3 regions of the Actinopolyspora sabaoui genome follow, and region 2 is predicted to be linked to each of the others. Evidence: riboswitches for the same ligand, from Rfam matches in the RefSeq annotation. Region 2 holds a riboswitch; each other region holds the start of a gene.
What was found. A riboswitch is a leader RNA that binds a small molecule or an ion and turns the genes downstream of it on or off. The one in region 2 is predicted to bind cobalamin.
Positions count from the first base shown of each region.

Region 1: it holds a riboswitch for cobalamin, as region 2 does, so the genes downstream of both, cobN (cobaltochelatase subunit CobN) here and metE (5-methyltetrahydropteroyltriglutamate--homocysteine S-methyltransferase) in region 2, are expected to answer to the same signal.
Region 3: it holds a riboswitch for cobalamin, as region 2 does, so the genes downstream of both, ACOQFL_RS14110 (ABC transporter substrate-binding protein) here and metE (5-methyltetrahydropteroyltriglutamate--homocysteine S-methyltransferase) in region 2, are expected to answer to the same signal.

Region 1 covers NZ_JBMIHH010000003.1:373,727-378,699, forward strand. Annotated here, with positions in the region: gene ACOQFL_RS06800 (precorrin-2 C(20)-methyltransferase) at 1-224, opposite strand, end outside; gene ACOQFL_RS06805 (precorrin-8X methylmutase) at 248-874, opposite strand; gene cobG (precorrin-3B synthase) at 871-2,262, opposite strand; cobalamin riboswitch at 2,387-2,511, shown strand; gene cobN (cobaltochelatase subunit CobN) at 2,642-4,973, shown strand, end outside.
Region 2 covers NZ_JBMIHH010000005.1:131,248-136,220, reverse strand. Annotated here, with positions in the region: gene ACOQFL_RS10635 (serine hydrolase domain-containing protein) at 360-1,712, opposite strand; cobalamin riboswitch at 1,883-2,140, shown strand; gene metE (5-methyltetrahydropteroyltriglutamate--homocysteine S-methyltransferase) at 2,280-4,571, shown strand; gene ACOQFL_RS10625 (CPBP family intramembrane glutamic endopeptidase) at 4,868-4,973, shown strand, end outside.
Region 3 covers NZ_JBMIHH010000006.1:369,103-374,075, forward strand. Annotated here, with positions in the region: gene ACOQFL_RS14095 (NADPH-dependent FMN reductase) at 1-539, shown strand, start outside; gene ACOQFL_RS14100 (ABC transporter ATP-binding protein) at 679-1,443, opposite strand; gene ACOQFL_RS14105 (FecCD family ABC transporter permease) at 1,744-2,781, opposite strand; gene ACOQFL_RS14110 (ABC transporter substrate-binding protein) at 2,778-3,806, opposite strand; cobalamin riboswitch at 3,869-4,062, opposite strand; gene ACOQFL_RS14115 (DUF3800 domain-containing protein) at 4,572-4,973, opposite strand, start outside.

The sequences.
Region 1 (4,973 bases), on a different contig from region 2:
CCCCCTGGATGATCGGTGGTCTCGGTGGTGACGGGATACACCAGGGGCTCCTCGATCTGGTCACCACGCAGATAGGGCTCGGCGACCGAGCGGGCGATGCTGTTGCCGTGCCTGGCGCTGTGATAGGCGACCACGTCGGCCTCACCGATCAGACGTGCCGCCTTGACCGTGACCAGTTCCGGATCGCCGGGCCCCAGCCCCACCCCGAACAGTCGGCCGGGCACGGGGTCGTTGCTGTGTTGGCTGCTCACTCTTCCTCGCTCGCGATCGCGTTGATGGCGGCGACCGTCATCGCACTACCGCCGCGCCTGCCGTGCACCACCAGGTACTCGGGGCAGCCGGGGTGCTCCTCCAGCGCCTGTTTTGACTCCACCGCGCCGATGAACCCGACGGGAATTCCCAGTACCGCCGCCGGCTTTCCCGCGCCCTCCTCGATCAGCTCCAGCAATCGGAACAGGCAGGTGGGCGCGTTGCCGATCGCGACCACGGCTCCGTCGAGCCTGCCGCGCCACAGCTCCATGGCTGCCGCGCTACGGGTGGTTTCCAGCTGACGGGCGAGTCCCGGGACCCGCGGGTCGGACAGGGTGCACAGGATCTCGTTGGCGGCGGGCAGCCTGCGGCGCGTCACCCCCGCGGCCACCATTTCCGCGTCGCACAACACCGGAGCACCGGCGGCCAGCGCCTCGCGCGCGGCACCTACCACTCCGGGCGAGAAGGCGAGATCGTCGACGAGGTCGACCATGCCACAGGCGTGGATCATGCGCACGGCCACACCGGCGACGTCCGACGGCAGCTCGTCGAGACCGGCTTCGGCGCGGATCGTCGCGAAGGAGCGCCGGTAGATCTCCTTGCCGTCCCGGATGTATTCGATCACCGGTTGTCCTCGTCACCCGTTTCCTGCTGGTTGTCCTCGTGTCCGTTCCCGGGCTCGACGGTGCTCGCCCCGACGTGCCGGGCTCGCCGGACGGCCTCGGCCACCTCGTCCGTCCCCGCCTCTGTGGCCCATGTCTCGGTCCCGGCGGCTGTGGTTGAGCTGACCCGGTACCCGGAGGGACTCGCCAGTACTTCCACCACCGGACCACGCGGAAGCCCGCAGCGGCGCGAGCAACCGGCCCAGTGCACCGGCAGGACACCGGTGTCGGTGTCGCCGGCGTCCGCCGCCTCGACATAGGCCAGCCCACGCGCGGCGTCCCGGTGGACGTCTGCCAGGGACTTGGCGCATCCGGGTTCCCCCGCACAGGCGGTCGCGCCGTTGAACGGCGAGGCTGTTTCGACGATCAGACCGCACGAGTGCAGCGCGGAGAGCCACGTCGAACACTCCTCTTCGGCGACGCCGGGGACGACCACCGTCCGCCAGGGCGTCAATCGGACCGTACCCGACGCGGCTTCGGCCGCTCGTATGATGCAACGCAGCTGCGCCGGGGACAAGCGCCCCAGCGGCGCTCCCACGCCCAGGGCTGCCCGCCCCTCGGAGCGAGCCAGCTCACCGACAGCAGGTCTTTCCTGGGAATTCATCCACTCGGTGAACGAGACGGACGACCGGGATGTGACATCGGCAACGGATTCCGGCCACCGCCCCACACGAGCACGAAGCGCGTCGGTCAACTCATCCAGCGTGTCCAACTCGGCCACTCGCCACGCCGAGGCCCCATGCCGTTCCCGTACGGCGAGGAACTCGCACGCGGCCGTGACCGCGGCGGCGGGCGCCGCGCCGGGCGGGACGCGCACTCCCGAATCGCTCCCCGCCAGCAGCACGGCGACGCTGTCGGAGGACACCGGCAGCAATCCCACATCAGCACGCAACCGCGCCAGATCACCGCTCCCGTCGTCGACGGTGAACAGGAACCTGCCGGACAGTTCGGCCAGCGCGGGCTCTGCGCACAGCAGCGCGTCGAGTTCCGCGGCGAGCCACCGCACCGAGTGCAGTCGGCCACGACCGTCGAGTCCCGCGTAAGGGGCGGCGATGATGTTGCGCACCCGCTCGTGGGTCAGCGAGGGCAGCAGACCGACCTCGGCCAACAGCCGTCCCAAGTCCTCGGGAGCTTCGACCCCGCGCAGCTGCAGATTCGCACGCGAGGTCAGCTCGACCGTGGAGTTCCCCAGCTCAACGGCTGCCTTCGTCAGGGCGCGCAGCTGCGGGGCCTCCAGTCGACCACCGGGGACTCGGATCCGTGCCAGCCCACCGTCCGCGGCCTGATGAACCCGGAGCGCACCGGGGCACGCGTCGGCTCTGTCGCGGTCGGCACTGTAGTTCTCGGACACTCCGGCGATGCTACGGGCCGCACCACTGTGCGCCGCGACACGATGGCGGGTCGGGGTGTGCCCGCAGCTTGACGAGGGATCCGCACGTTCCCGAAACTGGAGCGCGTATCTGCGGTGGATCACGGAGGAAGCCGGTGCGAGTCCGGCGCGGTCCCGCCACTGTCACCGAGGAGCGAACTCCGTAGACGGTCACTGTCTCGTGGAGATGGGAAGACCGGAGCGAGCGATGATCCGGCAGCCAGGAGACTCCGACCACCGCCACCACTGAAAAGGGGCGAGGACCCCTGGGAAGGTTACTGATGCGCCGTTCGAACGCGCGTGCATCGCGCGTCCTGTCCTGGTCGGTCCCCCCGGTTTTCGACGCCGAGGAGCCAATCGCATGATCCTGCTGCTGTCCACTTCCGACACCGACCTGCTCAGCGCACGGGCCAGCGGCGCCGACTACCGGCTCGCCAACCCCGCCCGGGTCGGTGCGGACGATCTCCCCGGGCTGCTCGACGGGGTGGACCTCGTCGTGGTGCGGCTGCTCGGCGGCCGCAGGGCGTGGGAAGAAGGGCTCGACGTCCTGCTGAACGGACCCCGACCGGTGGTCGTACTCGGCGGGGAACAACAACCGGACGCCGAGCTCATGGAATGCTCGACCGTTCCGGGTGGAGTGTGTGCCGAGGCGCACGCCTACCTTGCCCACGGTGGGCCGGAGAACCTGACCCAGCTGTTCCACTTCCTTTCCGACACCGTGCTGCTGACCGGGCACGGCTTCGCTCCGCCGGAGGAAACCCCCACCTGGGGCAGGTTGGAGCGCACACCCGGGCGGACGGCGGGCCCCACTGTCGCGGTGCTGTACTACCGGGCGCACCACATGGCGGGCAACACCGCGTTCGCCCACACCCTCTGCGACGCGATCGAGAACGCGGGCGGACAAGCGATGCCGCTGTTCTGCGCCTCGCTGCGCACCCCCGACCCGGAACTGCTCGAAGCGCTGCGCGGAGCGGACGCCCTGGTGGTCACGGTGCTCGCAGCGGGAGGCAGCAAGCCCGCGGTGGCCACCGCCGGTGGGGACGACGAGGCGTGGGACGTCGGCGCACTCGCGCAACTGGACATCCCGATCCTGCAAGGGCTGTGCCTGACCAGCAGCCGCACCGCCTGGGAGGAGAACGACGAGGGACTGTCCCCGTTGGACATGGCCACCCAGGTCGCGGTTCCGGAGTTCGACGGCAGGCTGATAACGGTACCGTTCTCGTTCAAGGAGAACGATTCCGAAGGACTGCCGGTCTACGTCGCCGACAGCGAGCGCGCGGCGCGCGTAGCCGGAATCGCGGTCCGGCACGGGAGGCTGGGACACATCCCCGCCGAACGCAGGCGCCTGGCGTTGATGCTCTCGGCCTACCCCACCAAACACGCCAGGGTCGGCAACGCCGTGGGGTTGGACACCCCGGTGTCGGCGGTGCGGATGCTGCGCTCGCTGCACGAGCACGGCTACGACATCGGTCCGGCGGAGGGCCCGGACGCCCTGCCCGGTGTCGAGGCGCAGGACGGCGACGCGCTGATCCACGCACTGATCGCGGCGGGCGGGCAGGACCGCGACTGGCTGAGTGAGGAGCAGCTGGCGGGCAATCCGGTACGTATCCCCGCCAAGCGGTACCGGGAGTGGTACGACTCGCTCCCCGAACAGCTGCGCGCCGACATCGAACAACACTGGGGACCGCCGCCCGGTGAGCTGTTCGTGGACTACTCGCAGGACCCCGACGGCGAGATCGTGCTCGCCGCCATCAGGGCGGGCAATGTCGTGCTGATGATCCAGCCGCCGCGTGGCTTCGGGGAGAACCCGATCGCGATCTACCACGATCCGGACCTGCCTCCGAGCCACCACTACCTGGCCGCCTACCGCTGGCTGGTCGACGACTTCGACGCGCACGCCATGGTGCACCTGGGCAAGCACGGCAATCTGGAATGGCTCCCGGGCAAGACCGCGGGCATGTCGGCGGCCTGCGCCACGGACGCGGCGATCGCCGATCTGCCGCTGATCTACCCTTTCCTGGTCAACGACCCCGGTGAGGGGACGCAGGCCAAGCGGCGGGTGCACGCGACCCTGGTTGACCACCTGGTTCCTCCGATGGCCCGCGCCGAGAGCTACGGCGACATCGCACGACTGGAGCAGCTGCTCGACGAGCACGCAAACATCACGGCGATGGACCCGGCCAAACTGCCCGCCATCCGCAGCCAGATCTGGACGCTGATGCAGGCCGCCAAGCTCGATCACGACCTGGGTTTGGAGGAGCGCCCGCACGATGCCGAGTTCGACGACATGCTGATGCAGGTCGACGGTTGGCTGTGCGAGGTCAAGGACGCCCAGATCCGGGAGGGGCTGCACGTGTTCGGGGATCCCCCCGCTGGGGAGGCCCGGGTCGGTCTGGTGCTGGCGATGCTGCGGGCGCGACAGATGTGGGGTGGTCAGCAGGCCGCGGTTCCGGGACTGCGGGAGGCGCTGGGACTCGCCGAGGACGGTTCGGAGGCCCGGGAACGGGTGGACGACGTCGAAGAGCGGGCACACTCGCTGGTGTCGGCCATGGAGGAGCACGGCTGGCAGAGTGAGAAGGCCGAGGAAGTCTGCCGGGCGGTGCTGGGTGAGGTGCCGGAACGGGTTCCCGAGGTGCTGCGGTTCGCCGCCGCGGAGATCGTGCCGCGACTCGCGGCCACCACCGACGAGATGG
Region 2 (4,973 bases):
GCACGGCAGCAGGCAAAGAAGCCGAGGACGCACGCTGCACACAGCGGACACCGGCGAACACGAGTTTCTCCGAGAGCGCTCACACAGCGTAGATCGTCCGCGAAGGACGACGCACGGTCCGGCACACCGCGAAGCGACGTCTCAAGGAACGGGCTCCCGTGGCCTGGACTCCCGCCACCGGATGCCGGACAACCGTCTCCGCCAGCGGTCCGTCGAGGAACCGGGGCGGATCCCCGGGGCGGGACTCCCGAATGTCGGGATCGGCCGACGCGCGATCACACGCAGGCTCGTGCTTCGCAGCAGGGGGCTTCCCTGGACGCAGGGCGCGACGAAGTCACGCGGAAACTCGCACCGAGTTCTCACTCCCAGGGCAATGTTCCGCCCGGAACGGGGGCCGACGGATCGTAGGGCCTTCTGGTGAAGACGAAGGTGTTGAGATCCAGATGCGTGGCTGTGCCGTCCGCGGCGCGCACCACGCGCAGTCGTTCCCCGCGGTGGTACCCGTCCAGTCCGATCCAGTTGTCCGGTCCGTCCGGCCGGAATCGTGATGGCCGACCCGGCCCCTGCCAGGCAGCGAGATCGAGCACCCCGTCGGGCAACACTCGGAGCAGCTGCGGGACCGGCCCCCAGTACCACAGGCCGGTCAGCTCCAGCAGCTCCTCGGAGACCCCACCCTCGGGAACCCACTCCGGCGGGATGCGGGGTTCGTGCTCGGCGAGGATCTCGAGCAGATCGACCGCGAGTGCGCCGTTCGCTCCGGCGGTCGTGTTGGCGAGAAAGATCACACCGGTGGACTCGGCCGGGTCGGCCAGCATGTTGGCCAGAAAGCCCGGCATGGAACCACTGTGACCCACGAGCGCACGACCGTTGTGCCGTGCCAGTTGCAGCCCCAGCCCGGCTCCCCTGGTCCACTGCGGCCCGTCGTCCACACTGGCCGGTTTGCGCATCTCGTCGAGCGTGTCGGGGTGCAGCACCTCCCCGGTCTCACCGGTCAGGAAGCGCAACCAGCGGATCATGTCATCCACCGTGGACCAGAGCTGACCGGCCGGGGCCATCGCGACCGCGTCCTCGAACGGTTCGGATTGCAACACGTCGGCCCAGGGGTGCACCGCCAGCCCGGGGGCGTACGGCGGGACGGGGCTCTCGGTGGTGCGGCGCATCCCGAGCGGTTCCAGGATCTCCTCGCGGACCACCGACATGAACTCGTTGCCGCGTACTCGCTCAACCAACTGCCCCAGCAGCCCGAACGCGGTGTTGGAGTAGTGGAACACGTGCTGCGGTTCGGGACGCAGCTGGGCGCTGTCCACGCCCGCGAGGAAGTCCTCGGCGGACTCGCCCTTTGTCCGTTCCCACCACTGCCCGGCAGGCTCGGAGCTGAGCCCACTGCAGTGCGCGAGCAGCTGCCAGATCTGCCGGTCGTCGACCGCCGTGCCCGGCACGTGGTCACCGAACCGGTCGGCCAACGACAGCAGCCCCTCGTCGCGCAGTCGCATCACCAGCACCGCCACGAAGGTCTTGGTGATGGACCCGATGCGGTACTGCGTATCGGAGTCGGGCCGCCGATCGTCCACCCGCCCACGAGAATCCACCCAGATCGTCTCACCGTCACGCACCAGTCCGGCGATAATCGAGGGCACACGGTTGCCCGACTGTTCCAGTGCCAGTCGGCGCAGCAGGGCGCGTCGGGTCGCGGGCAGCAGTTCACCGGCCATGCGCCTCATACTTTCGCGCTGTCACCGACGTTGGCAAGTTCGCCACGCGGCGGGACGCGGTGTGACCGCTGCTACATCGAACGGCGAAACGGCAGCCGAGCGGCGGTACGAGCGTGCCGATCAACCGCCGTGAAAGGCGGGTGGGGCTTGCCAAACCGGACGGCGAGCGCAACCATACGAGCGCCGATGGTTCAGCGGCGAGGGCGAACGGTCCCGCCGCTGAGGCAAGAGGGAATCCGGTGCGAATCCGGAACTGCCCCGCAGCGGTGAGTGGGAACGAACGTCGTCACCGCCGCGCTCCCCGACCGGGATCGCGAGCGGAACACGGCACTGGACCCGAGGTCCGGGAAGCCGACGACCAGTAGGAGAACCGGCTGAAGCCGGTGGTGCCCGCGAGTCCGAAGACCTGCCGTCGGTGCGTACCGCGAGCGGTGCGCGAGTCCGGGACCTCGAGGGAAGGTCGGCAGGGCGGTCACGTCGCGAGCTCCCACGCGACCGTGGACACGTGTGCCCTCATTCCTCGAGGTGCTCGGTCGACCATGTCGTCGAGCTCGCGAGGAGAGAGCTTTGACCAGCGAAATCGGATCCACCGTACTCGGATACCCCCGTATCGGCCCGCAGCGGGAACTCAAGCGGGCGCTGGAGAGCTACTGGGCGGGCAAGAGCGGCAGGGAACAGCTGCGCGAGACGGCCCGCACGCTGCGTACCCAGAGCTGGCGGGAACTGCACGCGGCGGGTCTGGGATCCGTTCCCAGCAACACGTTCTCCTATTACGACCAGGTCCTGGACACCGCGGTGACCTTCGGCGCCGTGCCGGAGCGCTACCGCGAGCTGGGGCTGGACTCGTTGGACACCTACTTCGCCATGGCGCGCGGCGTGGAATCCACCCCGCCGCTGGAGATGACGAAGTGGTTCGACACCAACTACCACTACCTCGTTCCCGAGATCGGCCCGAACACCGAGTTCAGCCTCGCCGACCGCACCCCCGTGAAGCGGTTCCGGGAAGCCGGGGAACTCGGGATAACCACCCGCCCCGTGCTGGTGGGGCCGCTGACCTTCCTGCTGCTGTCCAAGAGCGCCGAGGGGGCACCGTCCTCCTTCACGCCGCTGCACCGGTTGGACGATCTGCTGGAGGTCTACACCGAGCTGCTGGGTGAGCTCCACCGCGCCGGTGTGGAATGGGTGCAGCTGGACGAGCCCGCGTTCGCGGCCGACCGCCAGCCGGCGGAACTGGAGAAGCTGCGCGGGGCCTACCGCAAGCTCGGTGAGCTCACCGCGCGGCCGAAGCTGTTCGTGCCCACCTACTTCGGTGATCCCGGCGAGGCCCTCGGCGTGCTGGCCTCCTCGCCGATCGAGGCGGTCGGGGTCGACCTCGTGGCCGGCTCGACCACGATGGAGGTGCTGTCCGGACTGACCGGTCTGCGGAACAAGACGCTGGTGGCCGGTCTGGTGGAGGGTCGCAACATCTGGCGGACCGACCTCGACGACGCGCTGTCCAAGGCGGCGACGCTGCTCGGGCTCGCCGGTGAGGTCTCGGTGGGCACCTCGTGCTCGCTGCTGCACGTCCCCTACGACGTCGAGGCCGAGAAGGACATCGACCCGCAGGTCAAGTCCTGGTTGGCGTTCGCGCGGCAGAAGGTCGAGGAGGTCGTGCTGCTCGACCGCGCCCTGCACGAGGGGCGGGACGCGGTGCGCACGCAGCTGGACAGGGCCCGCGCTCCGATCGAGGACCGGCGAAACGCGGCCCGGCTGCGCGCCAAGACGGTGCGTGACCGCACCTCGAAGCTGCGTCCACGGGACGCCGAACGCGGTGAGTACGCCAAGCGGCGTGCGGAGCAGCAGCGGGCTCTCGGACTGCCGCCGCTGCCGACCACCACGATCGGTTCGTTCCCGCAGACCACGGACGTCCGCAAGGCGCGTGCCCAGCTCCGGGACGGCAGGATCGACGAGGCCACCTACAACACCAGGATGGCCGACGAGATCCAGCGTGTGATCACCATGCAGGAGGACCTCGGACTCGACGTGCTCGTGCACGGCGAGCCGGAGCGCAACGACATGGTGCAGTACTTCTCGGAGTACATGAACGGCTTCGTGAGCACGCTGAACGGCTGGGTGCAGTCCTACGGTTCGCGCTGCGTGCGCCCGCCGATCCTGTTCGGCGACGTCTCGCGGCCCGAGCCCATCACCGTCGAGTGGGCCAAGAAGGCCCAGAGCATGACCAGCAAGCCGGTCAAGGGCATGCTCACCGGCCCGGTGACCATCCTGGCCTGGTCGTTCGTCCGCGACGACCAGCCGCTCGGTGATACGGCCAACCAGGTGGCGTTGGCGATCCGGGACGAGGTGAGCGACCTCGAATCGGCCGGTATCGGTGTGGTGCAGGTCGATGAGCCCGCGCTGCGGGAGCTGCTGCCGCTGCGTTCGGAACAGCACGGGCAGTACCTGGAGTGGGCGGTGCGCTCGTTCCGCCTGGCCACGGCGGGCGTAACCGACGCCACGCAGATCCACACCCACCTGTGCTACTCCGAATTCGGCGAGGTCATCGACGCGATCGTGGACCTCGACGCGGACGTGACGAGCCTGGAGGCCGCTCGTTCCCGGATGGAGGTGTTGGACGACCTCAACGAGGTCGGTTTCGCCAGGGGCGTCGGCCCGGGTGTCTACGACATCCACTCGCCGCGTGTGCCGGACTCCGACGAGATCGAGAAGCTGCTCGGCGCGGCCCTGGCGGCCGTGCCCGCCGAGCGGCTGTGGGTCAACCCCGACTGCGGGCTCAAGACCCGTGGCTACGAGGAGGTGAAGACCGCCCTGGAGAACATGCGTGTCGCGACCGAGCGGGTGCGCGGTTCGTTGCGGAGCTGAGCGCGCCCGACGGGTCGGATCGTCGGACTAGCGCCGTGCGTGTTCACCAGCCATGAGCTCCCGCGCGGTTCGCGGGGGAGCGACACGCGCACGGCGTGGAACGGGTCGCTCCGGAGTTCACGGACTCCGGGGCGACCCGTTCGTGTTCGGTGGACGACCGTACGGTTCTCGCCGCGGCGAGAACCCGCGAGATGTTGTGCCGACCGCCCCCACGGAGGCCGGGAAGTCGGGTTTCCGTGGAGAATATCGACGATCACCCGCTGTATCCGTGCGACTTGGATTGGCAGAATACCGTGATGAGCTCCGAGTACGACCGAGTGGACGTTCGCGGGGTGGTCGGCTTCGTGCTGATCGCCTACATACCGGCGTGGTTGCTGACCCTGCCGCTGTGGCTTTCCGGCG
Region 3 (4,973 bases), on a different contig from region 2:
GGGAGGGGCGCTTCGGCCCGACGGTGGGCAACTGGATGGCCGCCGAGGCCGAACGCCACGGTGACTTCGATGTCGATCTGGTGGATCTGGCCGAGGTGGAACTGCCGATCGACATGAGCGCGGAATCCGCCTCCGACGCGGGGAGCTCGAAGACGTCACTACACGAACGGCTCGACGCCGCGGACGCCTTCGTGGTGGTCTCGGCCGAGTACAACCGCAGTTTTCCGGCATCGTTGAAGAACGCGATCGACCACCACAAGTCCGAGTGGTACGCGAAGCCGGTCGGACTGGTCTCCTACGGCGGGATCGCGGGCGGACTGCACGCCCTGGAGAACCTCAGGCAGGTGTTCGCCGAGGTCCGCGCCATGACCGTTCGGGACACGGTGAGCTTCCAGTGGGCCGGGCAGGCCTTCGACGAGGAAGGCTTTCCCAAGGACAGGGCGGGCAGCACCGCCGCGGCCAAGATGATGCTCGACGACCTGTCCTGGTGGGCGACCGCGCTCCGGGAGGCGAAGGAGAAGCGCCCCTACCGAAGTTGATCGGGTGCGCGTTGCTCGGGCGGCCTTGCTTGGGTGGCCTGGCTCGGACAGCCTCGCCCGAAGGGACCACCACTCGGTGGTGGGGCCTCCCCGTAGCGCACGGTGGAAACCCCGCGAGAGGTGACGGCGGAAGCTCCGATCACTCCGGGAAGAACCGTATGGATGGGCGTCCGTCCGGTCCTTCGGCGTCCACCCTGGCGCGAACGTTGTAGACCTCGGCGATCAGCTCCTCGGTCAGCACCTGTTCCGGGGAGCCCGCCGCCACGGCACGCCCCTCCGCCAGCACCAGCAGGTGATCGCAGAACATGGCCGCCAGGTTGAGGTCGTGCAGGGCGATGACGCTGGTCACCGGGATCCGGACCACCAGCGCCAGCAGCTCCAGCTGGTGCTGGATGTCCAGGTGGTTGGTGGGCTCGTCCAGCAGCAACTCCTTCGGCTGCTGTGCGAGCGCCCGCGCGATCTGGACCCGCTGGCGTTCCCCGCCCGAGAGGGTGTGCCACGACCGGTCGACCTTGTCCTCCAGCCGGGTGTACTCCACGGCCGAGCGCACCGCTGACTCGTCCTCGGCCGTGGCGCCCGCCCAGGCACGCCGGTGCGGGATGCGACCGAGGCGGACGACGTCGAGCACGCTCATGTCGACCTCGGTGCCCGCGTGCTGTTCGACCACGGCCACCCTGCGGGCGACGTTCTTGCGCCCCACTCGTTCGATCGGGGACCCGTCGAGTCGGACCACACCCTCCGACGCCGAACGAACCCCGGACAGCAGTCGGAGCAGGGTCGACTTGCCCGAACCGTTCGGCCCCAGCAGGCCGACGGTCGCTCCCTCCTCCGGGGCGATGCTGACGTCCTCGACTATCAGCTTCCCCCCGGTGCGCCAGGAAACCTCCTCGGCCAGCAGACTCATGAGCGTCGCTCCCTGCGATTCGTAACGGAACTTGCCTTGTCAGGTCGGATGCCGCCTTCGTTGTCGGTCTACCGCCACGTTGTGCTGCTCATCGAGCTTGTCCATCTCACCGGCACTCTCCTGCGCGACAGCGCCGAACACCAAGCTCGCCACCGACACCGCCGCGGGTTCTCTCGTGGTGCGCTCGCGAGGAAGGCCCGACGTGGTGTAGTAACTACCCGATGTCGGGCCTCCCCGGAGCGAGCGCCCGCGAGAGGTTCCGCCAAGCGAGCTCCGCGAAAAGCGGGTTGAGCACCTTCATCAGTGCACCTTGCGGCTGCGGTAGAGGATGACCACGAACGCGGGCACCCCGACCAGCGAGGTCATCACGCCGACCGGGATCTCCTGCGGATCCAGCGCGGTCCGCGCGATCGTGTCGATCCACACCAGGAAGATCGCCCCCGCCAGCGCGGTGGTCGGCAACAACCTGCGGTGGCCGGGGCCGACGATGGCCCGCGCCGCGTGCGGCAGCACCAGCCCCACGAAACCGATGGCTCCCGAGGCACTGACCAGCGTGGCGGTCAGCAGCGCCGTCACCACGAGCAGCAGCAGCCTGGTGCGCGCCACCGGAACGCCGAGCGAGGCGGCCGCGTCCTGCCCGAAGGTGAACGCGTCCAGCGAACTCGACTTGGCCGTGCACACCACCAGCACCGCGAGCAGCGCGCCAAGGCACAACCACACCTCGAACCAGCCGGTTCCACTCAGCGAGCCGAGCAGCCAGAACAGCACGCTGCGCGTCTGCCGGGAGTCGGCGACCGACATCACGATGAACGAGGTCAGCGCCGAGAACAGCTGCATGGCCGCGACGCCGGAGAGGATCACACGGTCGGCGGTGCCGCCGACGATGTGGCTCAGCACCATCACCAGCGTGAACGAGAGCAGTGATCCGAGGAACGCGCCGAGTGACAGCGAGAGCACCCCGCTGCCAATGCCCAGCACCACAACCAGCACGGCCCCGGTGGAGGCCCCGGAGGAGATCCCGAGCACGTAGGGGTCGGCCAGCGGGTTGCGCAGCAGGGACTGCATGACCACCCCACACAGTCCGAGCCCGGCACCGCACACCGCCGCCAGCATGGTGCGCGGCAGTCGGAGATCCCAGATGATCCCCTCGCGGATCAGCGAGAGCCCGGCGTCGCCGAGACCGAGATGCTCGCCCACGACCGCCCACACGTTGGTCACGGCGATGTCGGCCGGGCCGAACGTGATGGTGACGGCGACGGAGAGCGCGAGCAGCAGCAGACCCGCCAGCCAGAGAACGGCGGCGGCACCTCCGCGCGAGCGGGCCAGTAGGGCGGTCACTCGACGAGCCCGAACTCACGCAGCTTGGCCGCGACCCGTTCCACGCCGTTGACGGTACGGATCGAGGGGTTCATGGCGGCGCCGCTGAGCCGGATGTAGCGGTCGTTGCGCACGGCGTCCATGTGCTTGGTGACCGGGTTGTTCTCCAGGAACTCGATCTTCTGGGCGGCTTCCTCCGCGGTCTGGCTCTCGCGGGTCAGATCGCCGATGACCAGCACGTCGGGATCGCGCTGGGCCACGGTCTCCCAGTTGATCTGGGGCCATTCCTTCTTCGTGTCGTCGAAGACGTTCTTCGCGCCGATCTCCTCGGTGATGATGCCGGGGGCGCCGCAGCAGCCCGCCATGTAGGGCGACTCCTTGTTGGCGAACCAGTAGAGCATGCTCACGCCGGAGGCGTCGATGTCGGAGGAGGCCTTGTCCATCCTGCCGCGCAGCTCCTCGACCAGCTGGTCACCGCGCTTTTCGACGTCGAAGACCCGCGCGAGCTCCTCGATCTCCCGGTAGATGGTGCTCATCTCGAGTGGTTTGCTGCGTGCGCCGTCGCCGTCGCCCTCGTTGTTCTTGACGCAGTCCGCCGGGGAGAGATAGGTGGGCACGCCCATCTTGGCGAAGTCGTCCCGGGAGGACACCTCCTGGAAGGTGCTCTCGAAGGAGGCGGAGACGAAATCCGGTTCCTCGGCCAGCACCCGCTCGTAGGAGGGAGCGTTGTCGGCGAGCCTGGGAACCTTGGAGTTGGCTTCCCGCAGACTCTTCAGGACCGGGTCGGTCCAGGTGGCGGTGCCGACCATGCGGTCGGCGAGGCCGAGCGAGAGCAGGATCTCGGTCGAGCCCTGGTTCAGCGAGACCGTGCGTTCCGGCGGGGCCTCGACGGTGATCTCCCCGCCGCAGTTCTCGATGGTCTTGGGATAGCCCGCGGCGCTGTCCTGGGCGGAGGTTTCCGAACCGCTGCCGCCGCAGGCGGTCAACACTCCGAGCCCGAGCGGAATAAGGCAGGTCAGGGATAAGACACGGGACGATCTCTTCATGAGTCCTTCTCCGTCGGGGCTCCATGCGCGAGAGCCGTGCGGGCGGTTTCCGTGCGTCGCGTCGGGCGACGCCACAGCCAGCAGGTTTTCGGGCTCGAGATCGTCCACTCGGAGCGCCTTCCCGAGAGCTCGTCTCAGTGGCCGCTGCTCCGCGCGTCCCTCTCACCGCTGCGCGTCAGCTCCGGATTCGCACCGGATTCCCTGCGCCGCCCGGTGGAACTGCCCGGGCGGGTTGACTGGCGAGGAAGAACCTAACAATCCCGGCGAGTGTGGCTGCGCTCGGTGTGGGCGGCGCAACGTCGTCGCCCGAACACAGCCGCAACAGGAGACGCTACTCACAGCCGCTTCGACGCCCGGAGATCCGGTGCGGGGCTCTCCGGGTAACCGCTGGGCGCGTGTCGGCGGGCGACGAGGACCTCGCTCGGTGCACCCTGTTGTCGATGTTCCCAATCGTCCGGAAATGGGTTGGTCATCCGAATCAGACGCAGTGCCCCCAACCCCGGGTGAATGCTGCTCGCTCCGAGCGGATGAGAGCCAATCAGCTCTCCCCCTGTCAGGTGTAGTTCACCTGCCGGTACCGAAGAGTGTTGACTCTGACGCACAGTGAGACATAATGGAAGGGCCAACGTCGTTGGCGAGTGAGACAATGAACCGGAGCCCTTCAGGGGTTGCGAGGATGAGCCGGAACCGGGAAACCGGATCCCTCCGCCGCAGGCGGTTGTGGCCCCTCGAGCCCACTGAGGGGCTCCGTTTTGTCCGGACGCGTCATGTGCTCTCGAGCAGGCTCGGCCACCAGGACCGATTGGTGACGAAGTCGTTCTCGCCGATGATCTTCATTCCGTAGTTGAGCAGCTTGCCCTTTGCTCGGTGCAACTGGTGGCCGCACTCGATCAGCAGCTGGGCGGCTCGGACATCGTCGGGAGCTCCACGAAGTGCCACCGACAGGATGCCCGCGTGCAAATCGGCCAGCTGGAGGCCGTCATACTCACTCGTTCCGTGCCAGCTCGGTGGCCATCGAATGTGTTCCCAGGGCGTATGCACCGGAGAGGGAATGTTTTGAACCAGATTCAGATAACTAACCGTTCCGTCGTGATCCATATGCCTGACTGACCCCAACCGCAGGATCGCCAGTCGCGCTCCGCCGTGCCACCCATGAGCTGCCAGCGC